DNA from 3 places in the Jejuibacter calystegiae genome. Region 3 is predicted to be linked to each of the others. Evidence: predicted binding sites of a transcription regulator. Region 3 holds the regulator's gene; each other region holds the start of a gene.
The links. Region 3 encodes LexA, which represses DNA repair genes until DNA is damaged. Its sites were predicted from a motif close to TNCTGTATGTACATACAGNA; they were not measured.

Region 1 (10,329 bases), 1.4 Mb from region 3:
TCCGCCGCTCCGAAGGCGGTATCGCCTGGGGTGATACGCGCAACTGCCTGAACCAGTTAATTACCGAGCCCAGCGTGGCATCGGCGATGTTTGAGTATCGTTTTGGCGGTAATGGCGAGCTTTCGGGCCATAATCTCGGAAATTTGATGTTAAAGGCGCTGGATCACCTGAGCGTGCGGCCGCTGGAAGCCATTAACCTGATTCGCAACCTGCTCAAGGTCGATGCTTTTCTGATCCCCATGTCCGAACAGCCGCTGGATCTGGCCGCTACCGACAGCGATGGTAATCTGGTATATGGCGAGGTGGATATCGACCAGCTCAGCGCGCCTCCGGCGGATTTGATGCTATCGCCAAAGGGCCAGACCACCCGCGAAGCCCTGCAGGCCATTGCCGACGCCGATCTGATCATTATGGGGCCCGGCAGCTTCTATACCAGCCTGATGCCCATTCTGCTGCTTGAAGATATGGCCCAGGCTCTGCGCCGAACCCCGGCACCGGTGGTGTTTATCGATAACCTGGGCGCGGAACACAGTCCCGCCGCCGATCTGGATCTGGGTCAACGGCTGGCGCTCATGGAGCGCCACGTGGGGAAACACTTTGTAGATGCGGTGGTGGCGCGCCCCGGCGTCAGCACCCAGGGCTGCGGCGACCGGACTATCATTGAGGAGCCGCTGGAGGCCAGCGACATCCCCTACCGCCACGATCGCCACCTGCTGCGCCTGGCGCTGGAAAAAGCGCTCCAGGCGCTGGGCTGATCAAGAAGCGGCGATAAACAGTTCGCGCAGCTGGTGAATCTGGTCGCGCAACGCCGCCGCCTCTTCGAACTCCAGATCCCGGGCGTGCTGCATCATCTGCTCTTCCAGTTGCTGAATCTTCTGCTGCAGCGCCTTCGGCGTCATCTCTGCCGCTTCCGGCGCTGCGGCCGCCCGACCGCGACCGCGTCCCTTCGCTTTGGTGCGCGCCAGCCCCTGGCCCAGCGCCAGAATATCCACCACCTTCTTGTTAAGCCCCTGGGGCACAATGCCGTGCTCTTCGTTATAGCGCTGCTGCTTCTCGCGACGGCGTTCGGTTTCGCCAATCGCCTTCGCCATGGAAGGAGTAATCTTATCGCCGTACAGAATCGCCTGGCCGTTAACGTTACGCGCAGCGCGGCCAATGGTCTGAATCAGGGAGCGTTCTGAACGCAGGAAGCCCTCTTTATCGGCATCAAGAATCGCCACCAGCGAGACTTCCGGCATATCCAGCCCCTCTCGCAGCAGGTTGATCCCCACCAGCACATCGAATTCGCCCAGTCGCAGGTCGCGAATAATCTCCATCCGCTCCACGGTATCGATATCCGAATGCAGATAGCGTACCCGCTCCCCGTGCTCTTCCAGATATTCGGTCAGGTCTTCCGCCATGCGTTTGGTCAGGGTGGTCACCAGCACCCGTTCGTTGCGTGCGGCACGTTGACGGATCTCCGACAGCAGATCGTCCACCTGAGTCGCTACCGGTCGGACCTCGATCATCGGATCCAGCAGGCCGGTAGGCCGCACCACCTGATCGATCACATCGCCGCCGGATTTTTCCATCTCGTAATTGCCCGGCGTCGCGGAAACGTAGATGGTCTGGGGCGCCAGCGCCTCGAACTCTTCAAACTTCAGCGGGCGGTTATCCAGCGCCGACGGCAGCCGAAAACCGTACTCTACCAGGGTCTCTTTACGCGCCCGGTCGCCGCGAAACATGCCGCCAATCTGGGGAATGGTCACGTGGGATTCATCCACCACCAGCAGTCCGTCTGCGGGCAGATAGTCGAACAGGGTCGGCGGCGGCTCGCCCGGGCCGCGCCCGGAAAGATAGCGTGAGTAGTTTTCGATGCCCGAGCAGTAGCCCAGCTCGTTCATCATCTCCAGATCGAACTGAGTACGCTGGCTCAGGCGCTGCTCTTCCAGCAGTTTATCGTTAGCCAGTAGCACTTTGCGGCGATCGGCCAGTTCGACTTTGATCTCTTCCATCGCCTGGATGATGCGCTCGCGCGGCGTCACATAGTGGGTTTTGGGGTAGATGGTGTAGCGCTGCACCGTGGACTCCACGTGGCCGGTCAGCGGATCGAACAGCGACAGCCGCTCCACTTCGTCATCGAACAGCTCCACCCGCAGCGCTATCTCGTCGGATTCCGCCGGGAAGATATCGATAACCTCGCCGCGCACCCGGAAGGTGCCGCGCTGGAACGCCTGATCGTTACGGGTGTATTGCAGCTCCGCCAGACGCCGCAGAATCGAACGCTGATCCACCAGCATCCCGACGGTCAGATGCAGCATCATCTTCAGGTAGAGGTCGGGATCGCCCAGACCATAGATAGCGGATACCGATGCCACCACCACCACATCGCGCCGCTCCAGCAGCGCTTTGGTGGCCGACAGTCGCATCTGCTCGATGTGCTCGTTCACAGAGGCATCTTTTTCAATAAAGGTATCGGAGCTGGGCACGTAAGCTTCGGGCTGATAGTAATCGTAATAAGAGACGAAATACTCCACCGCGTTTTCCGGGAAGAACTCCTTCATTTCGCCATACAGCTGCGCCGCCAGGGTTTTGTTCGGCGCCAGCACCATGGTGGGGCGCTGCAAATTCGCGATGACGTTGGCAATAGTGAAGGTTTTCCCCGAGCCGGTTACCCCCAGCAGAGTCTGGTGCGCCAGCCCGTCATCCAGCCCCTCGCAGAGGCGTTTAATGGCATCAGGCTGGTCGCCGGAAGGTTGGAAGGCGGAGTGGAGTTTTAACGCTTTGCTCATGGCGGGCTACCTGGTGGTGAAGAAGTGTGCAAGCCGGAGAGTAATTTTACTCGCCATGGCGGCTTTTGCCAATCACAATAGCTGGATGAAAACACAGTAACCTACCATTCATCACCCCTCTTCACACCGATTCACCGGTAAAAATCTGCCGTTTGGCCGCCGCATCGGATGATTTAACCTGGCGATTTCGGTTATCCCCAGAGAGCGGGTAAGTTTTAACATTTGTCAAGCAAGGCGATGAAAGTTTTATTTCCTGAGATGGCAGTTTTATGACAAGGATTGATTTTATTTAACTCGTTGAAATAAATTAATTTTTAAATAAAGGCGGCTTTGACACCAATTCAGGCGCGGACCGCGTCTTTTCTTGCTTACCGCAGGTTTTCTAACTCTAATGCACAAGGTTATCCACAGGAATAGTGGATAACTGCTCCAGGCCCACAGACCATGCCGTCTGTCCAAAAGCCCTGATTTGTGTGTGTCAGGCCGCAAAAAAAAGTTTTGCGCTTTTTTTTCTCTCTTAAACCGTCCGAGGCACATTCCAGTCTGGCACCATAAAGTCCCCTTTCTGCACCAAAAGGGCGAGCCCCCCGGCACCGGTGAAGTGCAGGCTGACGCCCCAGCCAGCAGAGTAAAACTCTGCATTGCAGCGTCTTATCCGTTTTTTTAGCGGGTGTCTGCTCTTTCCGCTCATTGAAATAGCTGGCAAGCGATTTGCAATGGTTCCTGATAGCCGCGCACGCGGTGGCCGATAACCCAGGCGGAGGAGTGAGCCATGTTGAGTGTACGCGCAGTGAATCAGTTTTACGGTGAGCGCCACGTATTATGGAATGTGGATCTGGAGCTGGCGCCGGGAGAGTGCACCTGTCTGTTAGGCGAGCCGGGCGCGGGTAAAACCACCCTGGCCAACTGTATCACCGGCCACCTGCCGGTACAGAGCGGCACCCTGCTCTGGCATGCCCCCGGTGGTCCGCCGGAGGATTTGCGTAATATGTCGGTCGCACGCAGGGCGGCACTGGGCATTGGCTACCTGCCCCAGGGTCGGCGGCTGTTTACTCAGCTTTCGGTCGAGGAGAATCTGCATATCGCGCACAGAGCGGTGAATACCGCTCCCCGCGCCATTCCGCCGCTGATCGACACCCTGTTTCCGGCGCTTTATGCCATCCGACATCTGCGCGCCAGCGCGCTGCCTGGTGTGCTGCAACAGCAGCTGTCGTTAGCTCTGGCGCTGGTCACTGCTCCACGGCTGCTGATTCTGGATGAGCCTCTGAGCGCACACCCGCAAACGCCGCTGGAAGAGATGGCGCTGCTGGTGAAACGGCTGGTTCAGGAGTTTGGAATGACGATTCTGATGGCCGAGTGCAGCCTGTCGTTCATCCGCAAAGTGGCGGATCGTTTCTGTCTACTGCATCGCGGCCGTAACCTGGCCCAGGGCAGGCCAGGTCAACTGGATGAACGACTACTGGGCTGGATGGCGCCTTAGGCGTCAAGCAGGGTCAGATCGAGCCACCGGTCGCCAGGTACGGCAGGATCCGTAAGCCAGGGGATCTCGCCAAGCATCGGCGCGGGCAACCGCTCGCGCAGCGTGGCAAGGTATTCCGCATGGCGGCGGCCGGGTTGCTGAACATTATTGGCGACCCAGCCCGCCAGCCGCAGCCCGGCGCTCTGCACCGCGGCGGCGGTCAGCAGCGCATGGTTGATGCAGCCAAGCTTAATCCCCACCACCAGAATGACCGGCAGTTGCTCTTCCACGACCCAGTCGGAAAAATAGCGGCGTTCAGACAGTGGCGTAAACCAGCCCCCGGCACCTTCCACCAGTACCCAGTCGGCCTGCTGCTCCAGAACACGCAGCCCGGCGGAAAGCTGGCTGAATTCAATAGGCCTGCCCTCTTCTGAGCTTACGATATGCGGCGAGGTCGGCTCCAGAAACGCCAGCGGATTCACCTGGGCATAGTCCAGCGTCAGGGTACTGTGACGCTGCAGGGCCAGAGCATCGCCATTACGTACCCCCTCACTGGTCATCCGGCTTCCGGACGCCACCGGTTTATAGCCCGCCGTGCGCCAGCCCGCCCGGGCGGCGGCCTGTAACAGCGCGCAGCTGGCGACAGTTTTTCCCACTTCGGTATCGGTTCCGGTTACAAACCAGCGCTTAATCACTTCTCGATCACTCCATAAAACAGTTGATAACTCAGAGGAAATTGTCCCTCATGCTGCGGCCAGGCCAGGGTCAGCGCCTTAAGCTGGCTACGGGTCAGGGTTCGGGCGGTACGGCCGTCGTGCAGATGGGTGGCACCAATGCCCTTAAGCGAACGCATGGCGCTGAGCGGATCGGCAAAATGCAGCCTGACCGTCTCGCAGAACCAGCGCATACCGGGCGCGTCAGCCGCACGCGCAATCTGCCCGGCGGTCAGGAAGCGATTGGCGTGGCGCTGGCTATCCACCGCCCGCCACGCCTGATGCAGCTCCGGCAGCGAGCCGTCGCACAGAGTGCTGAACAGCACCCGACCTCCGGGACGTGTCACCCGCTTCAGCTCCGACAGGCCGCGGGAGAGGGAGCTGCACCACTGCACCGCCAGGCTGCTCCACGCAAGTTCGACGCTATCAGTCGCCAGCGGTAACGCCTCGATATCACCCTGCACGCAATGGTGAGCCGCCTCGCAGGCCCGCACCCGGGTCAGCATGGCCGGAGCCAGGTCCAGGGCAATCACCTGACTGCCGCGCTGGCGCCAGAGGTGACTGAAAAAACCGGTACCGCAACCGGCATCAAGCACCCGGTCCGGGGTCCGCTCTCCGGCTTCCTGCATCAGCCGATGACCACTAAGACGCTGCAGTTCGGCAAATCGGTCGTAGGTGGCGGCCGCCCGCCCGAAGGCGCCGGCCACGGCCTGTTTATTCACGGCAGTCATTCAGCGCCTCCAGTAACGCATCGATATCCTGTTCCTGATGGGCCGCGCTCAGGGTCAGCCGCAGCCGCGCAGTCCCGACAGGCACCGTTGGTGGACGAATCGCGCAGCACCAGAATCCGCGTTCACGCAGGCGCTGAGCCAGTCGCAATGCGCGACCGTTATCGCCGACAATCAGCGGCTGGATGGCCGTTTCCGATGCCGCGAGCTGAAACGGCAACCCTGCCGCTCCGGCCCGAAAGCGGGCAGTCAGACGCTGCAAGTGCCGACGCAGCGTGTCTCCCTGCGGCGATCGGATTATCGCAAGCGACGCCGATAACGCCTGGGCCTGGGCGGGCGGCATGGCGGTGCTGTAAATCAGATGACGGGCGAACTGCAGCAGATAATCGGCAACCGACTCGCTGCACAGCACCGCCGCACCGCTTACGCCAAAGGCCTTGCCGAAGGTCACTACCAGCAGTTCGGGCTGAATCCCGGCCTGATGACAGCTGCCGCGCCCCTGCTCCCCGATAACGCCAGTGCCGTGGGCATCGTCCACCATCAGCCAGCTACCGCTGGCCTGGGTGATAGCGTGAACCTCCGCCAGCGGCGCGCGGTCACCGTCCATACTGAAGATCCCTTCGGTGATCGCCAGTTGCTGACCGGCGCAGGGAGCGGCCAGCAGACGGCTTAACGCCGCCATATCGTTATGGGGAAAGCGCCGTAGCTGCGCCGGGCTCAGGCTCGCCGCTTCCAGCAGCGAGGCGTGGCTCAATCGATCCGCCACCAGCCGATCCTCCCTGCGGGCCAGCGCGCTTATCACCGCCTGATTAGCGGCAAAACCAGAGATAAACAGCAACGCGCGCGGATAGCCCAGCCAGTCGGCCAGTTCCCGCTCCAGGGTTTCGTGGGCTTCGCTGTAGCCGGTAACGTGGCCGGAACCACCGCTCCCCACGCCGTAGCGCGCCGCGCCATCCTGCCAGGCGGCAATGATTTCCGGATGGCGGCTCAGCCCCAGATAGTCGTTACTGGAAAAGTTGCGCCACTGGCGCTCTCCCATCTGCAACAGCCGACCATTGCCGCCGCTCAGCGACTGCCGAACCCGGAAGCTATCAGCGGCGCGTCGTTCATCAAGCGCGGCATCGATGCGCTGCGACCAGCTCATAGCGCAGCCGCGTCGTACCAGGGAGCGCTGGCGTCAGCGCGTTCGATCTGGCGGGTCAACTGCTCCTGCTGTTCGTTATCACCCGCTTCCACGCCGTGCGACTGCGGATTCAGCCCCAATTTGCGGAACAGCAGCAGATCTTTATCCTCTTCCGGATTAGGAGTGGTGAGCAGCTTGCAGCCATAGAAAATCGAGTTGGCCCCGGCCATAAAACACATAGCCTGAGTCTGTTCGTTCATCTGTTCGCGACCGGCAGACAAACGCACGTAAGAACGCGGCATCATGATGCGCGCCACGGCGATGGTACGAATAAAATCGAAAGGGCAGACATCGTCGTTTTCCGCCAGCGGCGTCCCCTTCACCTTCACCAGCATGTTGATCGGCACGCTTTCCGGGGGCGTGGGTAGATTCGCCAACTGTAACAGCAGACCGGCTCTGTCTTTCACCGTTTCCCCCAGGCCGACAATACCGCCAGAACACACTTTGATCCCGGCGTCTCGTACCCGATCAAGGGTGTCCAGCCGCTCCTGATAGCTGCGGGTCGTGATGATATTGCCGTAGAACTCCGGCGAGGTGTCCAGGTTGTGGTTGTAATAATCCAGACCGGAGCCCGCCAGCCGCTGGGCCTGTTCGTCGCTGAGGGTTCCCAGCGTCATGCAGGTTTCCATACCCAGCGCCTTCACCCCCTGAACCATCTGCTCAAGGTATGGCATATCGCGATCGTTAGGGTTTTTCCACGCCGCCCCCATGCAGAAACGGGTGGATCCGGCATCCCGCGCCTGGCGGGCAGAGGTCAGTACCTGTTCGACCTCCATCAGCTTTTCCGCCTCCAGCCCGGTTTTGTAGCGCGCGCTCTGGGGGCAGTATTTACAGTCTTCGGGGCAGGCGCCGGTCTTAATCGACAACAGCGTGCTCACCTGCACCTGACGCGGGTCGAAATGCTGGCGATGTACCTGCTGCGCTTCGAACAGCAGATCCAGAAAGGGTTTATCGAACAGGGCGTTAACCTGCTCCATTGTCCAGCGAGCGGGATGAGTCATGAGCCTCTCCAATGGGGGTGTTGTTTATTTCGGTTTTTGGTTATCCTTGTAAACCTAAATCTTTTTAAATTGGTTTACAAGTTTGCTTATGACCCCTGCCGATCTCGAATTCGACCGCCAGCATATCTGGCACCCCTACACCTCCATGAGCCAGCCGCTGCCCACCTGGCCCGTTGTCGCCGCCCGGGGTTGCGAGCTGGAGCTTGCCAGCGGCGAACGGCTGGTGGATGGCATGTCCTCCTGGTGGGCCGCGATTCACGGCTACAATCACCCGCGGCTCAATGCCGCCCTTGAGCGCCAGATGGCGCAGATGTCCCACGTGATGTTTGGCGGCATTACCCACCCGGCGGCGGTGGATCTGTGCCGCCGCCTGGTGGCGATGACGCCCGACGCGCTGGAGTGCGTTTTCCTGGCGGATTCCGGTTCGATGGCGGTGGAAGTGGCGATGAAAATGGCGCTTCAGTACTGGCAGGCGAAGGGCGAGTCGCGTCAACGCTTCCTCACCCTGCGTAACGGCTACCATGGCGACACTTTTGGGGCGATGTCGGTCTGCGACCCGGATAATTCGATGCACAGCCTGTGGCGCGGCTATCTGCCGGAAAATCTGTTTGCCCCGGCGCCCCAGAGCCGCTTCGACGGCGAATGGGACGAGCGCGATCTGGCGGCATTCGCCCGCCTGATGGCCGCCCATCGCCATGAGATTGCCGCCGTCATTCTGGAGCCGGTAGTCCAGGGCGCAGGCGGCATGCGGATGTGGCACCCCGAACTGCTGCGTCAGATTCGCCGCCTGTGCGACCGCGAAGGAATACTGCTGATTGCCGACGAAATCGCCACCGGCTTCGGGCGTACCGGTAAGCTGTTTGCCTGCGAACATGCCGATATCAGCGCCGATATTCTGTGCCTGGGCAAAGCGTTGACCGGCGGCACCATGACGCTTTCCGCCACCCTGACCACCCGTCACGTGGCGGAAACCATCAGCAACGGAGAGGCAGGCTGCTTTATGCACGGCCCCACCTTTATGGGCAATCCGCTGGCCTGTGCGGTAGCCTGTGAAAGCCTGGCGCTGCTGGAACAGGGCGACTGGCAGAGTCAGGTGGCGGCTATCGAGACGCAGTTGCGTCAGGCCCTGCTGCCGCTATGCGATGAGCCGGAAGTGGCAGACGTGCGGGTGCTTGGCGCCATTGGCGTGGTAGAGACCCACTCCCCGGCCAATATGGCGGCGCTACAGCGCTTCTTTGTGGAATCCGGCGTCTGGATCCGCCCCTTCGGACGCCTGATCTACCTGATGCCCCCCTATGTCATCACCCCGGAGCAGCTTACCCGCCTGACAGACGCGATAGCCGCGGCGCTGCGTCAGCCAGCGCTTTTCCAGCGCTAAGGCACTCACTCCCGGCGGATGCACTACACTTCAGGCAGTCGTCATCAACCGGGAGGACACAATGAAAATACTTATGGTGCTAACCTCGCACGATAAACTGGGGGATACCGGCAAAAAGACCGGCTTCTGGCTGGAAGAGTTTGCCGCCCCCTTCTATGTCTTTCTTGACGCCGGACTGGCGATTACCCTGGCCTCTCCCGCAGGCGGTCAGCCGCCGCTCGATCCCAAAAGCGACGAGCCGGATTCCCAAACCGAAGATACCCGTCGCTTCCGGGCCGATCAGGAGGCCAAAGCCGCCCTGGCAGGTACCCGCAAGCTGAATGCTATTCGCCCGCAGGACTATGATGCCGTATTTTATCCCGGTGGCCACGGCCCGCTCTGGGACCTGGCCCAGGATCCCGACTCTCTCGCCCTGATTGAGCAGTTCTGGGCGGCGGGCAAACCGGTCGCAGCCGTTTGCCACGCCCCCGGCGTGCTGTACAGGGCGCGTAAGCCCGACGGCTCGCCGCTGGTGGAAGGTAAGCGCGTCACCGGTTTCACCAACAGCGAAGAAGAGGCGGTCGGCCTGAGCCAGGTGGTTCCCTTTCTGGTGGAAGATGCGTTAAAACAGGCAGGCGGCCTGTTTGAACGCACCGACGACTGGGGGGCTTTCGCCATCGCTGACGGCCATCTGGTGACCGGGCAGAACCCGGCCTCTTCAGTCGCTGCCGCACAAGAGCTACTAAAGTTATTAAAACTCTGATTGTAACAAGGAGCCCACATGGAACTCACGAGTGAGGATATTAACGACGGCGCAAAGCTGCCGGAACGCCACGTCTTCAACGGCATGGGCTACAGCGGCGAGAATCTCTCTCCCCATCTTGCGTGGGATGAGGTACCGGACGGCACTAAAAGCTTTGTAGTAACCTGTTTTGACCCCGATGCGCCTACCGGTTCCGGCTGGTGGCACTGGGTGGTGGCCAATCTGCCAGCCGATGTCCGCGAGCTGCCGCGCGGCGTCGGGTCTGGTTCGGCCACGCTGCCCCAGGGCGCGATTCAGACCCGCACCGACTTTGGCACTGCGGGCTACGGCGGCGCGGCACCGCCTGCGGGTGAA
Region 2 (10,329 bases), 680 kb from region 3:
ATCTCACTCAGCGCTTTATCAAAATTCAGAAAAAGTGGACTGAACGGAATGTTAAGCACCTTACCGTCGGCCGAGGACGAAGCGATTAACCGAGAATCCTGTTCCGGGCTGAAGGGATCGCGCTCCCAGAAACCGGACAGCATCGGCGTAGGGCAACGGCGCCCCAGCAGTCCCTGGGTCTTCAGCGAGTAGCGATTCAGCTCCACCCGTAGCGCTTCATCAGAAGCATCGATCATGCCCAGGCGGCTGGCCAGTACGTCAATATACATTTCCGGCACCCGCTGCTGGCGTTCAAATTCGCTTAGCAGAGAGTGCACCACCGGCCCCAGACAGGCCACCGCACGCAGGCGTGGCGATTCCAGATAGCCCAGACGTACCGCCACGTTGGCGCCAAAGCGGAAGCCGAAAGCCGCCACCCGGGTGTGATCAACCCAGGGCACCTCCGGTAGCGCACGCAGCACCTGCTGATGCAACAGGCTGGAATCCTGAGTCAGTTTCCATTTGGAAGAGAAGCCCACCGAGGGCATGTCGATAGTCAGCATGGCAATGCCCGCAGGCGCCAGATAGTGTTCAAACAGGCGATAGTAGTCGCTCTGCAGAGCATCCAGACCGCCGCACAGCAGCACGGTCGGAAACGGCCCCTCCTGCCCTTTCGGCATATGCAGGAAGCCCGTGATATCGCTACCGCCGGGCATCGAAAAGGTCAGCTCCCGCAGCCCGCCGGACAGACGTGGCGCCGCCTCTTCATACGCGTTGTTGGCCAGCACCTGGGCCTGCTCGGCCAGGTCGTCACCTTTCAGGTGGGGATAGGCGGCAATGCTGTAGAGATTAGCGGCCATCAGCCACTGCTTGCCGCACAATTCGGGATCCTGCTGCTGACCCGCGCGCTGCTGCCATAGCATGGCCTGTTTCGACCACTCGTAGATCCAGTTGCCGCTGCGATAACCAACGACGGTATCGTAATAGTCGTCATTGGTATGTTCGGCCTGGCTTGTGGCAATGCGGCTCTGAACGTCCATGATCTCCAGCGGATCCACGCCGCGCCAGATCCAAAGCAGGCGGTTAATCAGGCGATACCAGTGGGGTTCGGTACGGCCGTCCAGCGGCGACTGAACCTCCTCTCTCTTGTGATGGCGAGCGCGTCGCACCAGAGTCGAGGTTTCCGGGTGTTTAAAGCGGGGTTTGAAGAGATCTTCGCTGAGGTTGCGCTTCGACATGGCGACCCTTTCTCCCTAAAACGGATAAGCAGGCCTATTGTACTCGCTGTCGCCGTGTTAAAAAACAGACGCCCGGTAAAGCCGGGCGTCTGTTGCACATTTATTTTAGGGATTAACGGCCAGCCAGCGGCGGCACGAATGCAACGCCCATATCCCAGGGCTGCTCAATCCAGGTGTTCTGCGGAATATCGATTTCGTAATCATCCACCAGCGGCTTACCGGCTGGCTTAGCGAAGATGGTGACAAAATGCGCCTTCGGATACATTTCACGAATTGCGACTGCGGTACCGCCGGTATCCACCAGATCGTCGATAACGATAAAGCCTTCACCGTCGCCTTCGGCACGCTTCAGGACTTTCATTTCGCGCTGGTTATCGTGGTCGTAGCTGGAGATACATACGGTATCGACATGGCGAATACCCAGTTCGCGCGCCAGCAGCGCAGCCGGTACCAGGCCACCGCGGCTGACCGCGATAATGCCTGTCCACTGCTCAGCTGGCAGCAGACGGCTGGCCAGCTTGCGGGCGTGAATCTGCAACATGTCCCAGGTGACGACGTATTTTTCGCTCATGTGATGTATCCCGGCCTATCAATAACGGCTCAAAAAGTATTCTAATGGAATCAGGTTGCGCGAAATTATAGTGACCTGAGACACCAAACACCAGCCTCAGTTGCGCAACGGCGCGGTTTTTAGGCTTTCACTCCCCCGGAAAGCCAGAGAAAGTGGTATCCTCAGGTAATCGCGCGGGATGAGGCCCGCGGTACATTTTTATCCGGTAACCCCGCGACCTGGCACTACTTTTATCGCCGGTCAACGTCAAGGAGACGCATTGTGTCTGAACTGTCTCAACTCTCCCCGCAGCCGCTGTGGGATATTTTCGCCAAAATCTGTTCCATTCCTCACCCCTCTTACCACGAAGAGCAACTGGCGCAGCATATTCTCGACTGGGCGAAAGAGAAGAGCCTGCACGCGGAACGCGATCGGGCTGGCAATATCCTGATCCGCAAAGCGGCGACGCCGGGCATGGAAAACCGCAAGCCGGTCGCGCTCCAGGCGCACCTGGATATGGTTCCCCAGAAAAATAACGATACCGAACATGACTTCGCTAAAGATCCCATCCGCCCGTACATCGACGGCGAGTGGGTCAAAGCACGCGGCACGACGCTGGGAGCTGATAACGGTATCGGTATGGCGTCCGCGCTGGCGGTACTGGCAGATGATCGCGTTGAGCACGGTCCGCTGGAAGTGCTGCTGACCATGACCGAAGAAGCGGGTATGGACGGCGCCTTTGCGCTACAGCCCAACTGGCTGCAGGCGGATATTTTGATCAATACCGATTCCGAAGAAGAGGGCGAAATCTACATGGGTTGCGCAGGCGGCGTCGACGCCATCTCAACCCTGCCCCTGACCCGCGAAGCGCTGCCCGATGGTTTCGAGACCGTTAAACTGACCCTGAAGGGGCTGAAAGGCGGCCACTCCGGCGCCGAAATCCATCTGGGACTGGGCAATGCCAATAAACTGCTGGCCCGCTTCCTGAACGAGCAGGCGCCGCAGTTGGATTTGCGTCTTATCGATTTCACCGGCGGTACGCTGCGCAACGCCATTCCGCGTGAAGCCTTTGCCACCCTGGCAGTCAGTAAAACCCAGGCGGGCGAGCTGAAACAGCGAGTTGAGGCTTATCTGGCGGTGCTGCAAAATGAGCTTTCTCAGGTTGAGAAAAACCTGACCCTGCTGCTCGAACCGGTTCAGGCAGAGAGTCAACCGCTGGACGCTCGCAGCCGCGACGCTTTCCTGAATCTGCTAAACGCCACGCCGAACGGCGTAATTCGTAACTCCGACGTGGTGAAAGGCGTAGTGGAAACCTCTCTGAACGTGGGCGTAGTGACCACTGAAGGCGATCAGGCTCAGATTATCTGCCTGATCCGTTCGCTGATCGACAGCGGTAAAGAGTATGTGGTGAGCATGCTCTCTTCCCTCAATGTCCTGGCGGGCGCCACACTTGAGGCGAAAGGCAGCTATCCTGGCTGGCAGCCGGACGACAAGTCGCCAGTCATGCAGCTGGTGCGTGAAACCTATCAGCGTCTGTTTAACAAGACGCCGAACATTATGGTCATCCACGCCGGTCTGGAGTGTGGTCTGTTTAAGAAACCTTATCCGGAGATGGATATGGTTTCTATCGGTCCGACCATTACCGGTCCGCACTCGCCGGACGAGCAGGTACACATCGAAAGCGTGGGCCTGTACTGGCAGTTGCTGACTGAACTGTTGAAGTCCATTCCAGCGAAGTAAGTCGTTACCAACCGGCTCCCCCGGGAGCCGGTCTTCCCTATAATCCCAGCACCAACTGGCGCTCCAGTTCTGGAGCCAGAAGCGTCACGTGCAGCCCCACCAGCCGGACACCGCGTCCGCCGCGCCGTTCATCCCAGGTTTTACGCGCCGTCGCCAGCAGATCCTCTTTATTCAGCCGCGGCCAGACATGCTCCTGGGTGGTTAACTGGAAGTCGTCGAATTTTAGCTTAATGCCCTGACGAGCGATGAGTAGATCGGGTTTCACCTTCGCCAGACGCCGCTCCAGTTCAGGGTAGAGCCGTTCAATGATCGCGACACACTCGTGCCATTCGTGAATATCCTGAGCCAGTGTGCGCTCCACGCCAACCGACTTACGCAGTCGGTCAGTATTCACTTCGCGTTGATCAATACCGTGGCTGCGCTCCCACAGCACCCGACCAAATTTACCAAAGCGCTTAAGCAATAGCGCAAGGTCACTGCGCTGTACGTCGGCGCAGGTGCGCAATCCCATCTCCTCCAGGCGCGCCGCCGTGACCTTTCCCACCCCGGGAATTTTGGCAAGTTTCAGGTCCGCCAGAAAATCCCCCATCGATTCCGGCGTAATCACATACTGGCCGTCCGGCTTATTGAGATCGGAAGCGATTTTGGCAAGAAACTTAATGGGTGCAATACCGGCCGAGGCGGTCAGATTCAGCTCCCGGGCGATGGTGGCGCGAATTTCCCGGGCCATTAACGTGGCGGAGCCGTGGCAGTGCGTACTGTCAGTGACATCCAGATAGGCTTCATCCAGCGACAGCGGTTCAATACGCGCGGTATAACGGCTAAAGATTTCCCGAATATGGGCAGAAGCCTCTTTATAAGCGTCGAAACGCCCCGGCAACAGGGTCAGGTGTGGGCAGAGCTTAAGCGCCATGGCGGTGGGCATGGCGCTACGTACACCATATTTACGCGCCGGATAGTTGGCAGTGCTGATAACACCGCGCCGCTCCCGGCTACCGCCAATGGCCAGCGGAATATCACGCAGCGCCGGGTTATCCCGCATCTCGACGGCCGCAAAAAAGCAGTCCATATCGACATGAATGATCTTGCGCATAGTTCACCACCACAACTGTATATGCATACAGGATAGAAAAAGATACGCCGGACTGCAACGCTTTCCCGCCACTATCGGTGGCAAAAATGCGCCTTCTCCAGTGCATGGAGGGAAAAAGAGGTAAAAAGTCAGAAGATTAGATCGAGTGACAGGGAGGAAGAAGGCAAAAAAATAACAAGGCCCGGAAATGTTCCGGGCCTTCAGATATCGGGTTACAGAATCCGATCCTGCTCCAGCTTCTGCCGTCGCTCCGCCGCTGCGGTGCGCGCTTTACGGGCATCACAGGGCTCCGGACAGTCGCACACCTTTTCCAGGCCCAGTGAACCGATACCGCCACAGCTACCCTGCAACGACTTGCGTTTCACGATGTAGCCCAGCGACATACCCAGAATCACCAGAGCGAAGATGGCGAAGCTCGCCAGAAATACCGTTAGCATTTCGGCCTCCATCAGCCGCCGAAGTCGTCGAGCATGATGTTTTCATCCTCCACGCCGAGATCCTTCAGCATCTTAATCACCGCCGCGTTCATTACCGGCGGCCCACACATATAGAACTCACAATCTTCCGGTGCCGGATGATCGCGCAGATAGTTCTCATACAGAACATTGTGGATGAAGCCGGTATGACCCGTCCAGTTATCCTCTTCCAGCGGCTCAGAGAGCGCAACGTGGAAGGTGAAGTTCGGATTTTCACGCGCCAGCTGTTCGAACTCGTCCTGATAAAACATTTCGCGCAGCGAACGGGCGCCGTACCAGAAGCTGATCTTACGCTTGCTACTCAGACGCTTAAGCTGGTCGAAGATATGGGAGCGCATTGGCGCCATACCGGCGCCACCGCCGATAAAGACCATCTCGGCTTCGGTCTCTTTCGCGAAGAATTCGCCAAACGGCCCGGAAATCGTCACCTTATCGCCCGGTTTCAGCGACCAGATATAGGAAGACATAATCCCCGGCGTGACATCAGGCAGGCGCGGCGGCGGCGTGGCGATACGCACGTTGAGCATAATAATGCCCTTCTCTTCCGGGTAGTTCGCCATGGAGTAGGCACGCACCACCTGCTCATTGCTTTCAGATACGTAGCGGAACAGGTTGAACTTGTCCCAGTCTTCACGATATTCATCCGGCACATCGAAGTCGGCATAGGCGACTTTATGGGGCGGGCATTCGATCTGAATGTACCCTCCGGCACGGAATGGCACCACTTCCCCTTCCGGGATCTTCAGTTTCAGCTCTTTGATGAAGGTAGCTTTGTTATCGTTAGAGATAACTTCGCACTCCCACTTCTTCACCCCGAAGATCTCTTCCGGCAGTTCGAGCTTCATATCGTGTTTTACCGCGACCTGACAGGCCAGACGACAGCCCTCTTTGGCTTCGCGTTTAGTGATATGCGAAAGCTCGGTCGGCAGGATATCGCCACCGCCTTCTTTGATTGTGACCCGGCACTGACCGCAGGAGCCGCCGCCGCCACAGGCTGAGGAGATAAAGATCCCCTGATCGGCCAGCGTGTTAAGCAGCTTACCGCCAGCCGGCGAATGGAACTGCTTGTCCGCTTCATTGTTGATCTCAATCAGCACGTCGCCGGAGTTCACCAGCTTTGAGCGGGCAAAGATAATCAGCAGCGCCAGCGCCAGTACGATCAGCGTAAACATGACTACGCCAAGAATAATTTCCATCAGTTACGCCCCTTATAGCTGCACACCGGAGAATGACATAAAGCCCAGCGCCATCAATCCGGTGGTAATAAAGGTGATCCCAAGCCCGCGCAGCCCTGCCGGCACGCTGGAGTATTTCATCTTTTCGCGAATACCCGCCAGCGCGACGATAGCCAGCATCCAGCCAATGCCGGAGCCCAGACCGTAGACGATGGATTCCGGGAAGTTGTAATCGCGCTGAACCATAAAGGAGACGCCGCCAAAGATGGCGCAGTTCACCGCAATCAACGGCAGGAAGATCCCCAGCGCGTTATAGAGCGACGGGAAGAAGCGATCGAGGATCATCTCCAGAATCTGCACCAGGGCTGCGATAACGCCGATAAAGGTGATGAAGTTCAGGAAGCTGAGATCCACCCCTTCCACCAGCGCGCCGTCGCGCAGCACCAGGTTATAGATCAGGTTGTTGACCGGCACCGAAATCGCCAGAACCACGGTCACCGCCACGCCCAGACCAAAGGCAGTAGAGACCTTCTTCGATACCGCCAGGAAGGTACACATCCCCAGGAAGAAGGCCAGCGCCATGTTCTCGACGAACACCGCACGTACGAACAGACTAATATAGTGAGCCATCACTTACTCCTTCTCCTGCTGTTGCGGCTTCAGGGTTCGTAGCGCCCAGATCAGCAGACCGATCAGGAAGAAGGCGCTGGGGGCCAGCAGGAACAGGCCGTTCGGCAGATACCAGCCGCCGTTCTGTACCGTATCCAGCACGGTGACGCCGAACAGCTTACCGCTGCCAAACAGCTCACGCACAAAGCCGACGACCAGCAGAATCGCCCCGTAACCCAGGCCATTACCGATACCATCCATAAAGCTCGCCAGCGGCGGCGACTTCATGGCATAAGCCTCGGCGCGGCCCATTACGATGCAGTTGGTAATAATCAGGCCAACGAACACCGACAGCTGCTTGGAGATCTCATACGCAAAGGCCCGCAGAATCTGATCCACCACGATAACCAGCGAAGCGATGATCGCCATCTGCACGATAATACGTACGCTACTGGGGATCTGCTTACGGATCATCGAAATAAACATACTGGAGAAAGCCGTGACCAGGGTCACGGCAATCGCCATCACGAAGGCGGTCTCCAGTTTGGTGGTTACCGCCAGCGCCGAGCAGATCCCAAGAATCTGCAGGGTGATGGGGTTATTTTCCACCAGCGGGCTGACAAGAACCCGCTTAACCTCTTTCATATCGCCCATTTCAGCCATTGTTGAGCACTCCTTCACGAACCTGTTTCAGGAAGGGACCAAAGCCGTTTTCCCCCATCCAGAAATCAAAACTGTGCTGTACGCCGTTAGAGGTCAGCGTCGCGCCGGACAGACCGTCCACCGCGTACTCGTCTCCCGGACGAGCGCTGCCTTTCATCACGCGAATCGCAGGCTTGCCCTGGTCATCCAGCACCTTTTTGCCAATCCACTGACTGCGCCAGCTCGGGTTTTCCACTTCCCCACCCAGGCCCGGGGTTTCCCCCTGATCGTAGTAAGTAATGCCTTTCACGGTGCGGCCGTCGGTATCCAGCGCCACAAAGGCGTACATCATCGACCATAGTCCGTTGCCGTAAATCGGTAGCACCAGCTCTTGCACGTTTTTCTGCTCGTCGCGCACCAGATAGATTTCGACGATATTGCTACGGCGCTTGATGCCTGCCGGATCCTGGCTGGCGCTCAGGGTCATGCTCTGCTGCGGATCGCGCAGCGCCTTCGCGGGATCAAAGCTGGTTGGGTCTTTATCCAGCAGCTCACCGCTGGCCAAATCGAGCAGGCGCGGAGAAATACGCTCGCTATAGACGCTTTTCACATCATCGCCGGTCATGCCCGGCTGCATTAAGCCCGCCACGTCCAGAATGTTGCGCTGCTTATCGAGCTGTTTCTGCTCCTGCTGACGCGACTTAAGTCCTACCGCGGAGCCAGCCACCACCACCGAACAGACCAGGCAGAGAACCAGCACCACCAGCAGGGTTTTACCAATGGTATCGTTTCCTTTATTAGCCACGCGACTTCCTCCGCTTGATGTTGGCCTGCACCACCAGATAGTCAAACAGCGGCGCGAACAGGTTGGCGAACAGAATCGCCAGCATCATTCCTTCAGGATAGGCCGGGTTGACCACCCTAATCAGCACGCACATCACGCCGATCAGAATGCCGTAACTCCACTTGCCTCTATCGGTAAAGGAGGCGGAGACCGGGTCTGTCGCCATAAACATCATGCCGAAGGCGAAACCGCCCAACACCAGATGCCAGTACCACGGCATGGCGAACAGCGGGTTGGTGTCGGAGCCAATCGCGTTAAACAGCGCGGCAGTCGCGATCATCCCCAGCATCACGCCAGCGACGATACGCCAGGAGGCGATACGGGCGAACAGAATGATCGCGCCGCCAATCAGAATCATCAGCGTAGAGACTTCGCCAATAGAGCCCGGAATGTTGCCCAGGAAGGCGTCCATCCAGCTAACTGGTTGACCGGTCGCAACGTTGACCAGCGCCTCACCGCCGCCGCTAGCCCACTGGGAAAGCGGCGTAGCGCCGGAAAAACCATCCGCCGCGGTCCAGACCAGGTCGCCGGAGATCTGCGCCGGATAGGCAAAGAACAGGAAAGCGCGCCCCGCCAGCGCCGGGTTCAGGAAGTTACGCCCGGTGCCGCCGAAGATCTCTTTACCAATCACCACACCGAAGGAGATGCCCAGCGCCGCCTGCCACAGCGGCAGCGTCGGCGGAACGATCAGCGCAAACAGAATCGAGGTAACGAAGAAGCCTTCGTTAATTTCATGCTTGCGGATGATAGAGAACAGCACCTCCCAGAAGCCCCCGACCACAAATACCGTCATGTAGATGGGCAGGAAGAAGGCGGCGCCGATGACCATCATGCTTATCCAGCCGGCATCCGGGGCAAAACTGGCGCCCAGGAAATGCGCCAGCTGATAGTGCCAGTCTCCTGCGATAACCTGCTGTAGCTGCTCCGACCCATGAAGCTTGCCCAGCGCCTGGAGGGTCTGATGCCCAACGTTGTACATGCCCCAGAACATAGCCGGGAAGACCGAGAACCAGACCAGAATCATCATGCGCTTCAGGTCGATAGCGTCACGCACGTGGGATGCCCCGCGCGTCGCCGTGCCTGGCGTATAGAAGATGGTGGCCGCCGCTTCGTAGAGCGGATAATACTTAACCAGTTTGCCGCTGCCGGTAAAGTGCGGTTCCAGTTTTTCAATCAGATGCTTTAAGCCCATCGTTATCCTTCCTGCTCGATGCGGGTTAAGACCTCGCGCAGCACCGGGCCGTACTCATATTTTCCCGGGCAGACATAGGTACAGAGCGCCAGATCCTCTTCGTCCAGCTCCAGACAGCCCAGCGACTGGGCGCTATCGCCATCCCCAGCCAGCAGATCGCGCAGCAACATGGTGGGCAGGATATCGAGCGGCATCACCCGTTCATAGTTGCCGATGGGCACCATGGAACGCTCGCCGCCGTTGGTATCGGTGGAGAAGTTAAACAATTTATGCTTAAGGAAATGGCCTACTGTGGTGCGGGTGATGGAAAACTTGTCGCTCCCCGGCGCAACCCAGCCGAACAACTCTTTTTCACGCCCTTCTTTCAGCGCCGTTACCTGCAGGTGGAAACGCCCCAAAAAAGCGTGGGGACCGCTGGCCTGACGACCACTCAGCACCGAGCCGGAGATAATCCGGTTCTCCCCTTCCAGCAGTTCATTCGCGGTAAGCTGCTCCAGAGACGCGCCGAGCTGAGTGCGCAACAGGCGCGGACGCGCCACCTGCGGCCCCCCCAGTGCAACCACCCGCTCGGTCCACAGTTCGCCTTCGACGAACAGCTTGCCGATGGCGATCGCGTCCTGATAGTTCAGGTGCCAGACGCATTTCTGCAGGCTCACCGGCTCCAGGAAGTGAATATGGGTGCCCGGCAGCCCGGCGGGATGCGGACCGGCAAATTCATTGAAGGTGACCTGCGCGGCAGGATGCCCCCCCAGTTTGCCGCCGCCTGCCTGGCAGACGTGAACTTTACCGTC
Region 3 (10,329 bases):
TCATTTTAGTCGCTGGCGACAGTGATTTTGTCCCCGCAGCGAAACAGGCCCGGCGTGAGGGTATCGATTTTGTGCTTGATCCTATGTGGAATCATATCAATCCCGATCTACATGAGCATATCGATGGACTGGTTTCTTCATGGCCCAAAAATACAGGCCCATAAAATAGCAGCCTGTATACTAAATGGACGATTACCTCACCACCCGTCGCAGCGCTTCAAACAGGCTGTCGATATCGCTGCGGGTGTTGTAGTGCATCAACCCAATACGCACTACGCCGCCGCGCTCTGCGAGCTCCAGTTGCCGGATAAGCCCCTGAGCATAGAAGTGACCGTTCCCCACGCAGATATTTTCATCCCCCAAGCCTCTGGCGATCCGCTCTGGCGACCATCCTTCAAAGGTCAGCGCGAAAGTAGGCGTTCTGAGTCGGGCATCACCACTGTTAATGCCGTACAGACGTACGCCGTTTACTGCCTGCAGACGCGCCAGAAAATATTCGCTCAGCGCCTGTTCATGATGCTGATAGCAGGCATAGCTCTCCTGCAAACGCTGGCGCAACGGTGCTTCTTCCGTTCCCCACTGGGCCAGGTACTCAATAGCGGCCACCACGCCTGCCAGCCCTTCAAAGCTCAGAGTGCCGGTTTCAAAACGCCCGGGACCAATATCGGTCGCTGGCGCCACCTTATAAGGCCGCAGTGCCTGTAACCAGCGCGGCGCAATATACGCCATGCCAACGTGCGGGCCACAAAATTTATAGGCGGAGCAGACCAGAAAATCACAGCCCAACGCCTGCACATCCGGCAGGTGATGGGGCGTATAATGCACGGCATCCACGTAAACCATGGCCCCGACCTTATGCGCTGCCTCTACGATGCGCCGCACATCGACAATACTGCCAGTGGTATTGGAAGCAAGGCATACCGCCACCAGTCGGGTGGCGGGAACAATCTGCTCGCAGATACGCTCCACATCCAGCGTGCATTCTGGTTCGTTAACCGGCACCTGGCGAACAACCACCTGACGATCGTCCGCCGCCTGCTGCCAACTGGAAACATTGGCATAGTGATCCAGCGCGGTGACGATAATCTCATCGCCAGGTTGCCACTCACGGCTGATAATACGGCTAAGATGGAAGGTCAGCGCCGTCATGCTGGCGCCAAACACGATGTTGTCCGGCGCGTAAGCATTCAGCAGCGTCTGTACCGATTCCCGGGCGCGGCGTACCAGGGCTTCCGTTTTGCGGCTGGAGAAATAGTGCCCCCCCAGGTTGGCATTGTTGCGCCCCAGGTAACCCGCCATCGCCTCCAGCACCGATACCGGCACCTGAGTGCCGCCGGGGCCATCAAGAAATACCGGCGGCGGCGATACTTCCGGGGCGGAAAGTGCGCCAAACTGCACGCGTACCGCTTCAGGCGTGAAGTTCATTGGGCTGCTCCCTGGCCGTGAGTACGAAAACATCCATATGCCCCTCCTCACCCTGCCTGACGGCCCGGATTGGGCTGGCGTTATGCCATAACGTATGGTCGGCCAGCATGGCTACTTCACCATTTTCCAGCACCTTGCGGAAGAATGGCGCCTCATGGTTGTTGCTGTACAGCATGACGTCACCGCCGACGATATTTTCACGATCGATCGCCACCAGCGCGATATGATCAAACCCGTCCTGATGGATCCCTTCCGGCGCCACCTGGGTTTCATCGTAGATCGCGGTAACACGCATCTGGTGGATCTCAATCTCCTGTCCGTCTGGCAACCCGTTACTTTCCACAAACAGTCGGCAAACCTCACGCAGACCGTCGCTTTTCAGCGTGGTGGACTCCAGCGGTTCAAAGCGGCGCACCACATTGCCCTGAAAGCGGTTAATATCGCTGGACTGAACAAAATCATGCTTATCAACTTCTTCCACCTCTCCGTGGCGGAATCGAACAACGGAATAGCGTCGCAGCCGGTACTGACCATCGGCGTGAGCCGTGGCAGGCAGCGTGGCGAATGTGGGTGCCAGTTGGGCGACGGAAACCTGACTCAGGCAGGTGAGATGCAGGACGGACTCATGCTTATGTAACATTCTTACTTCCCTCTTTATAAGAATCATGACGGGTGAATAAAAAATGCCCTTAATCAAGGTAGTCATCCGCCTGATTCCGGTCAAAGAGCAAGCAGTAAATAATGCTATCAAAATCACAATATGCGATATATCGCCAGGAATCAGATCTTATTTACAGAAATATATATGATAAAAATGCATTTCATCATGCAATAACACTTCTCTATTAAGGTGCGTAATCCCCCGCCTTAACACCTGACTGCCGCGCCGTATCACACTCCAGGTGACGACTGCGTTCAGGATATCGGCGTTTTAGCGGGTTCATGATAAAATTGGGCAAGATTCCGAGATAACGAGGCAGACTGATGGATATGACGACACCGCAAGATGTGCTGGCGCGTGCAGAGAAACTGTGCCAGCAGCGCAACGTGCGCCTGACGCCTCAGCGCCTTGAAGTACTGCGTCTGATGACGCTGCAGGATAGCTCCATTAGCGCCTACGATCTGCTCGATCTGCTGAAGGCCAGCGAACCCCAGGCCAAGCCCCCTACCGTATACCGGGCGCTGGATTTTCTTCTGGAGCAGGGGTTTGTACACAAAGTTGAGTCCACTAACAGCTATGTGCTGTGCCATCACTTTGATGAGCCTATGCACACTTCCGCCATGTTTATCTGCGATCGCTGCGGTTCGGTGAAAGAGGAGAGTGCGGAAGGTGTGGAGGAGATAATGCACAAGCTGGCGGCCGGTAACGGCTTTGCTCTACACCACAATGTGATCGAAGCACACGGTCTGTGCGCGCCCTGCGCCGAAGTGGAAGCCTGCCGCAACCGCGAAATCTGCCAGCACGATCACAGCGTCGCCGTGAAAAAACGCGGGCGCTAAACCGCGCCCACGCCCTGCTACCAGCGGTAATCGTTACGCTTTTCCCACTGGGTCACCTCTTTTTCTGCCTGGGCTCTGGCGTAGCCATAGCGTTGCTGAAGCCTGCCAATCAGCCGCTCATGACGGCCGCTGGCAATGGCGCCGTCATCGTCGGTCATCCTGCCCCAGGCTTCGCGGACTCTACCCACCAGACGCCGGCAGCCGCCTTCGATTTCGTCTCTGAGCATCGCGTACCTCCTGCGCCGGATTTAGCTTTACTCACCCATTAAGTATAGCCTTACAGGCTCACTGGTGGCCCGGCACCTTAAACCAGGTGTCGTTACGCCAGTGACGGCGCCAGATCCAGCCCAGGGAGAGGCCACGCAGCCCCAGAAATACCGTCAGAGCCAGCCACAAGCCATGGTTGCCCAGCCAGGGCAGCGTCAGTAGCGTCAGTCCGAATCCCAGCGCGGCAACCGCCATGCTGTTACGCATTTCCGCGCCGCGGGTGGCCCCCACAAACATGCCATCCAGCAGATAACACCAGACGCCAACCAGCGGCAGCACCGCCTGCCATAGCAGATAGCGATCCGCCTGAGCCTGAAGTTCGGGGATTGAGGTTAACAGGGCTACGATCTGCGCCCCCGCCAGGGCGTAGATCGCCGCGAAGCAGAGCGCCACCAGACCCGCCTGGCGGCAGGCGGCTCGCCATACGCTCAACAACTGCCCGGTGCTGCGCGCGCCAAAGGCCTGGCCGGAGTGGGCCTCTACCGCATAAGCAAAACCATCCAGCGCATAGGCGGTGAAGGTCAGCATGGTCATCAATACCGCGTTAATCGCCACGATTTCGCTACCGAGGCGCGCACCGCAAATGGTAATACCGGCAAAACAGAGCTGAAGCAGCAGGGAACGCAGCATAATGTCGCGGTTCAAAGCCAGCAGGCGGCGAATATTGCCGCGCCAGGCCTGCTTCAGCATATCCATCGAAATGCCACGTAGCCGCAGTACCCGCCACACCATCACCAGCCCGATAAGCAGCGTCGCATATTCGGCAATGACCGTCGCCAGCGCCGCCCCCTGCACGTTCATATGCAGGCCCACCACAAACCAGAGATCCAGCGAAATATTCAGCAGGTTACCCACCACCAGCAGAATAACCGGTGCCCGGGCGTACTGGACACCCAGCAGCCAACCCAGCAGTACCAGATTGGCGAGCGTTGCCGGAGCGCTCAGCCAGCGAATGGCCAGGAAGCGCTGCGCCTGATACAGAACCTGCTCGCTGCCGCCGACAATGTACAAAGCCAAATCGATCAGCGGAGTACGTAACGCCACGATCAGCACACCGGCAATCAACGCCAGCATCAGCGGCTGAACCAGCGATCTGGCCAGCGCCGGCGCATTTTTCGCGCCCCATGCCTGAGCCGCAAAGCCGGTGGTGCTCATCCGCAGGAACAGCAGCAACATAAACAAAAAGCTGGTCGTCGTAGCGCCAACGGCAACGCCGCCCAGATAATCCGGCGAGTCGAGATGACCAATGACCGCAGTATCCACCAGCCCCAGCAGCGGTACCGTCACGTTAGAGAAAATCATCGGCAGCGCCAGCCGCCATAATGCTTTATCGGTTTTTTGGAAAAGGGGCATGGCCATTATCCGGTTATGCAGTCAGGAGAGTTAAAGCAGAGACGCGCCCGGGAACGGACGCGTCAGCAGGGGGATGCGTTTATAAATTCAGAGCCATTCGCCGTTGCGGATCACCCCGACGGCCAGCCCTTCAATAGTAAAATTCTGTTCGCGCAGATCGACCACAATAGGTTCAAACTCGCTGTTTTCCGGCAGCAGTTGCACCGTGTTGCCCTGCTTCTTCAGGCGTTTAACCGTGACTTCATCTTCAATGCGAGCCACGATGACCTGACCGTTGCGCGCCTCCTGAGTCTTATGTACCGCCAGCAGGTCACCATCCATAATGCCGATATCTTTCATCGACATACCGCTCACTCGCAGCAGGAAGTCCGCACTCGGTTTAAACAGGGAAGGGTCGACCTGATAGTGGCCTTCAATATGCTGCTGGGCCAGCAGCGGCTCACCCGCGGCAACGCGCCCAACCAGCGGCAGCCCCTCTTCTTCTTCATGCAGCAGTCGGATACCGCGTGAAGCGCCAGAGACGATTTCGAGAACCCCTTTGCGCGCCAGAGCCTTCAGGTGTTCTTCTGCGGCATTAGGCGAACGGAAGCCCAGTCGCTGCGCGATTTCCGCACGGGTGGGCGGCATTCCCGTCTGGCTGATATGCTCCCTGATGAGATCAAAAACCTCTTGTTGCCTGGCCGTTAACGCTTTCATTCCGCCCCCTGGGTGTATATACAGTTATGCTGTGAGTATATACAGCAGAAGGCGATTTTGGAACCACAACGTGGTAAAAAGTCAGCGTTTTATCCGTTTCCTGAAGCTTTACCGCAAATGCGACCAGAGTAGCGTGACCCAGGTGAAAAGCGCGACGATAATCGCTAACAGCACGGCGGCGGAGCCCATATCTTTCGCGCGACCGGAAAGTTCGTGATAATCGCTGCCGATCCGGTCAACAACGGCTTCGATGGCGCTATTCAGAATTTCGACGATCGTGACCAGCATGACGGAGCCAATCAGCAGCACGCGCGTCATGGCGTCAACATCCAGCCAGCAGGCCACTATAATGGCAATAACCGCGGCGACCCCTTCCTGGCGGAAGGCCGCTTCGTTACGCCACGCCGCGCTCAGACCTTTCCAGGAATAGCCGGCAGCTTTGATGATACGGGTAAAACCAGTGGTATTATTCGCCATGTAATGGAAACCTTTTCAAAAAACACACTCTAAATAGTTCAGTTGCATCAAAGCGGCAAGGGCGCGCCCGAGCCGATTAACGAAGCCAGACCGAATGCAGCAGGCAGTATGACGAAAATCAGCGTCAACGCCAGCGCGCTTCGATTAATAGTGGTGCCGCAGAATTTCCGTGCCGTTTCTGGTATTCTGACGGCGCATTTGCATGATTAACCAGAGGCTTTACATCATTTATGTCAGGCTGGTCCCGATTTTTATACAAGCTCCTTAATTTACCATTAAGTATTCTGGTAAAGAGCAAGTCAATTCCGGCGGATCCCTGCGCCGAACTTGGCCTGGATACTTCGCGTCCGATTATGTACGTTCTGCCCTATAACTCGAAGGCAGACTTGTTGACGCTGCGTGCGCGCTGTCTGGCCCACGATCTGCCGGACCCCATGGAGCCGCTGGAAGTGGACGGCGTCGTCCTGCCGCGCTATGTGTTCGCGCACGACGGTCCCCGCGTCTTCACCTATTACACGCCTAAACAAGAGTCCATCAAACTATTCCATAACTATCTGGATCTACACCGCAGTAATCCGAATCTTGACGTTCAGATGGTACCCGTCTCTGTGATGTTCGGCCGTGCGCCGGGCAAAGAGAAAGGGGAAGCCAACCCGCCGCTGCGCAATCTGAACGGTATTCAAAAATTCTTCGCCGTGATCTGGCTGGGCCGCGACAGCTTTGTGCGCTTCTCGCCACCGGTTTCTCTGCGCCGTATGGCTACCGAACATGGTACGGACAAGCGTATCGCCCAGAAGCTGCTGCGTATCGCCAGAATGCACTTCTCGCGTCTGCGTCTGGCGGCCGTAGGGCCACGTCTGCCGGCCCGTCAGGATCTGTTTAATAAGCTGCTGTCCTCGAGGGCCATTGCCCGGGCGGTAGAAGACGAAGCGCGTACCAAAAAGATCTCCCATGAAAAGGCCCAACAGAACGCCGTAGCCCTGATGGAAGAGATAGCGGCTAACTTCTCTTACGAAGCTATCCGCGTAACCGATCGCGTACTGGGTTTTACCTGGAACCGGCTCTATCAGGGCATCAACGTCCATAACGCCGAGCGCATTCGTCAACTGGCCCACGAGGGCCACGAACTGGTCTATGTCCCCTGCCACCGCAGCCATATGGACTATCTGCTGCTCTCTTACGTGCTCTACCACCAGGGGCTGGTACCACCGCATATCGCTGCTGGTATCAACCTTAACTTCTGGCCAGCGGGCCCGATTTTCCGCCGCCTGGGCGCATTCTTCATCCGCCGTACCTTCCGGGGCAATAAGCTCTATTCCACCGTATTCCGCGAATATCTGGGTGAGTTGTTCAGCCGCGGTTACTCGGTAGAGTACTTTGTGGAAGGCGGACGTTCGCGTACCGGACGGCTGCTGGATCCGAAAACCGGTACCCTGTCGATGACCATTCAGGCGATGCTGCGCGGCGGTACCCGCCCCATCACGCTGGTTCCCATCTACATTGGCTACGAACATGTCATGGAAGTGGGCACCTATGCGAAAGAGCTGCGCGGTGCCACCAAAGAGAAAGAGAGCTTCACTCAGATGGTACGCGGCTTAAGCAGGTTGCGTAATCTGGGTCAGGGTTACGTTAACTTCGGCGAGCCGATTCCGCTGAACAACTGGCTGAACCAGAACGTGCCGGAATGGCGTGACGATATCGATCCCATCGAAGCGGTACGCCCGGCCTGGCTGACGCCGTCAGTCAACGCTATCGCCGCAGATCTGATGGTGCGCATTAACAACGCCGGCGCGGCAAACGCCATGAATCTGTGCTGTACCGCGCTACTGGCGTCACGTCAGCGCTCTCTGACCCGCGAACAGCTAACCGAACAGCTGAACTGCTATCTGGATATTATGCGTAACGTCCCCTATTCGCCGGACGCGACGGCGCCGAAAGTCACCGCCGATGAACTGATCAATCACGCGCTACAGATGAACAAGTTCGAAGTGGAAAAAGATACGATCGGCGACATCATCATTCTACCGCGCGAGCAGGCGGTACTGATGACCTACTACCGCAATAACCTGATGCATATGCTGGTGCTGCCATCGCTGCTGGCCATGATGATTACCCAACGCCGTCATCTGACCCGCAGTGCGCTACTGGAGCAGGTGACGCTGCTCTACCCGATGCTGAAGAGCGAGTTATTCCTGCGTTGGGAAAAAGAGGCGCTGCCCGCGGAGATCGACGCGCTACTGGACGAACTACAACGCCAGGGGCTGATCCTGATTAACGGCGATACGCTACAGGTGAACCCGCTGCGCTCCCGTACCCTGCAACTGCTGGCGGCAGGCGTGCGCGAGACCATTCAGCGTTATGCCATCACCTTCTGGCTGCTGGGTGCCAACCCGGGCATTAACCGCGGCACTCTGGAAAAAGAGAGTCGCACTCTGGCACAGCGCCTGTCGGTTCTGCATGGTATCAATGCGCCGGAATTCTTCGATAAGGCGGTCTTCTCTACTCTGGTGCTGACCCTGCGCGATGAAGGCTATATCAGCGACAGCGGCGACGCTGAATCTGAACGAGCGCTGCAGGTTTACCAACTGCTGGCCGAACTGCTGACCTCCGATGTGCGCCTGACCATTGAGAGCGCCACCTCGCAGAATGGCGGTATCGAGGCCAAAGAAGAAGCAACGGAACAGGCTGAATAACGCGCCGTAAAAATGAAAAAAGCCGGTCAGGTGTTACACCGACCGGCTTTTTTATGCACTCAATAATCAGAAATGCAGATAGCTCAGCACCAGACCGATAAACAGCGCCAGGCCAACATAGTTGTTGTTCATAAAGGCCCGGAAGCAGGCATCGCGATCTCGGTTCGCTATCATCTTCTGCTGCCAGACAAACAACCCGGCGGCAATGGCAATCGATGCATACCACAGGCCGCCAAGGCCATTCAGCACGCCAAGCAGTATCATGATCGCCACCACGCCAGATTGCAACAGACCAATAATCAGTTTGTCATAGCGGCCAAACAGAATCGCCGTAGACTTAACGCCAATCTTCAAATCGTCATCGCGATCCACCATGGCGTACTCGGTATCGTAGGCCACGGCCCAGAGAATATTCGCCAGGAACATCAGCCAGCAGGAGATCGGCACGCTTTCACTAACGGCGGAGAAAGCCATCGGTATCGCCCAGCCGAAAGCTGCGCCCAGCACCACCTGGGGCAGATGGGTGTAGCGCTTCATAAAGGGGTAAACCCATGCCAGCGCCAGCCCGGCCACCGACAGCAGGATCGTCATGCTGTTCAGAGTCAGCACCAGCAGGAAGGAGAGCAGCACCAGCACCCCAAACAGAATACGGGCCTCTTTTTCACTCACCGCGCCGCTGGGCAGGGGACGATTCGCTGTACGCTTCACATGACCATCGAACTTGCGGTCCGCGTAGTCATTCACCACACAGCCCGCGGCACGCATCAACCAGACGCCCGCCACAAAAACCAGCAGTATCGTTAACGGCGGCGCGCCCGGGGTTGCCATCCACAGCGCCCACAGCGTCGGCCAGAGCAGCAACAGCGCGCCTATGGGCTTATCAGTGCGCATCAATCGGTGATACGCCAGCAGCTTATTCTGCTTCAGAGTCCACTCCATTTTTTATTCCTCTCGATACAGCGGCGACGCAGGAAGGAAAAGCTCGGTCAACAACAGCGGTTTTCCTGAGAGCCGGAGACGGGAACGGCGCCCCCACAGCTCTGCACTACGTCCGGTTTCAATAAAATCGCGCGTCAGGGTCGATGATGAAAACAGATAACGCCCTAACGGGGTAGTTCCCAACTGGCGCAGCGCCAGCTCCGGGCCATTCAGCGTTGACTGCGGCACCAGCGTCCGGCCAGCAAGCCAGGGTTCGCCATCGCCGCACAGCAAAATCTCACGTAGCCAGAAGCGCTCTTCGTCCGGCAGTAGCGCCGCTTCCCCGGGCATCAGCTCTCCGGCATCAACAAAGGCTTCGCGCAGTATATCCACGCTGACCCTGTGGCAGTATTGCTCAAAGCGTTTCGTCATGGAATCTTCCAGCAGCAGCCAGTCGCTCAGTGCGTGGCTTAAAGCAGGAATATCCTGAAAGTAGTGGAGTTCGCGCAGCTGCGCCAGCGCGGGATGGGACATAACACCTTCTCCGGAAAAAATTCTGAAGGCATTGTAACGCAGAACCCGCGGCTCGTGTGGGGCAAAGCATATTCCAGCGATCTTAATAGCAACAAAGGTGTAACACACGAATAAAGTGACGGCCCAGGCAGGGCCGTCAACAAGACGCGATTATTCGCGCTTCAGGAGGCTGGTGTTACATAACCACAGCGTGACCACCAGCAGCAGGAGCGCACCGGAATAGACCAGTACCTCTTCGGGCGTCTCGTGGGAAATAATAATGAGTCGCACGATGGCAGTAATGCCAATGTAGACGAAGTAGCGCAGCGGAAAGTGATAACCAGACTGAAAGTACTTCACAATCAGCGCGATAAATTCAAAATAGAGAAACCAGACCAGTAGCCCTTCCACCAGCTGATATTTGGTCACCTGTTCGCTATTAATAAACAGCACATAGGTCAGGTGCAGCGTCTCTTTCCCCAGAAAC

Region 1: uvrB (excinuclease ABC subunit UvrB) is a predicted target of LexA. The motif match lies at 2,851-2,870, and genes of this name have one in related genera.
Region 2: dinB (DNA polymerase IV) is a predicted target of LexA. The motif match lies at 4,614-4,633, and genes of this name have one in related genera.

The regions. Positions count from the first base shown of each region.
Region 1 covers NZ_CP040428.1:2,995,473-3,005,801, reverse strand. Annotated here, with positions in the region: gene yvcK (uridine diphosphate-N-acetylglucosamine-binding protein YvcK) at 1-755, shown strand, start outside; gene uvrB (excinuclease ABC subunit UvrB) at 756-2,771, opposite strand; gene FEM41_RS13765 (ABC transporter ATP-binding protein) at 3,544-4,251, shown strand; gene bioD (dethiobiotin synthase) at 4,248-4,925, opposite strand; gene bioC (malonyl-ACP O-methyltransferase BioC) at 4,922-5,674, opposite strand; gene bioF (8-amino-7-oxononanoate synthase) at 5,658-6,815, opposite strand; gene bioB (biotin synthase BioB) at 6,812-7,855, opposite strand; gene bioA (adenosylmethionine--8-amino-7-oxononanoate transaminase) at 7,944-9,233, shown strand; gene FEM41_RS13735 (type 1 glutamine amidotransferase domain-containing protein) at 9,295-9,975, shown strand; gene FEM41_RS13730 (kinase inhibitor) at 9,994-10,329, shown strand, end outside.
Region 2 covers NZ_CP040428.1:2,250,107-2,260,435, reverse strand. Annotated here, with positions in the region: gene frsA (esterase FrsA) at 1-1,217, opposite strand, end outside; gene gpt (xanthine phosphoribosyltransferase) at 1,330-1,788, opposite strand; gene pepD (beta-Ala-His dipeptidase) at 2,050-3,507, shown strand; gene dinB (DNA polymerase IV) at 3,545-4,600, opposite strand; gene nqrM ((Na+)-NQR maturation NqrM) at 4,813-5,037, opposite strand; gene nqrF (NADH:ubiquinone reductase (Na(+)-transporting) subunit F) at 5,049-6,272, opposite strand; gene nqrE (NADH:ubiquinone reductase (Na(+)-transporting) subunit E) at 6,285-6,881, opposite strand; gene FEM41_RS10365 (NADH:ubiquinone reductase (Na(+)-transporting) subunit D) at 6,885-7,523, opposite strand; gene FEM41_RS10360 (Na(+)-translocating NADH-quinone reductase subunit C) at 7,516-8,307, opposite strand; gene FEM41_RS10355 (NADH:ubiquinone reductase (Na(+)-transporting) subunit B) at 8,300-9,538, opposite strand; gene FEM41_RS10350 (Na(+)-translocating NADH-quinone reductase subunit A) at 9,541-10,329, opposite strand, start outside.
Region 3 covers NZ_CP040428.1:1,565,671-1,575,999, reverse strand. Annotated here, with positions in the region: gene FEM41_RS24740 (NYN domain-containing protein) at 1-164, shown strand, start outside; gene FEM41_RS07250 (cysteine desulfurase-like protein) at 193-1,425, opposite strand; gene FEM41_RS07245 (2OG-Fe dioxygenase family protein) at 1,409-2,065, opposite strand; gene zur (zinc uptake transcriptional repressor Zur) at 2,410-2,925, shown strand; gene FEM41_RS07235 (CsbD family protein) at 2,943-3,152, opposite strand; gene dinF (MATE family efflux transporter DinF) at 3,211-4,545, opposite strand; gene lexA (transcriptional repressor LexA) at 4,633-5,241, opposite strand; gene FEM41_RS07220 (diacylglycerol kinase) at 5,350-5,718, opposite strand; gene plsB (glycerol-3-phosphate 1-O-acyltransferase PlsB) at 5,949-8,411, shown strand; gene ubiA (4-hydroxybenzoate octaprenyltransferase) at 8,478-9,350, opposite strand; gene ubiC (chorismate lyase) at 9,354-9,863, opposite strand; gene psiE (phosphate-starvation-inducible protein PsiE) at 10,014-10,329, opposite strand, start outside.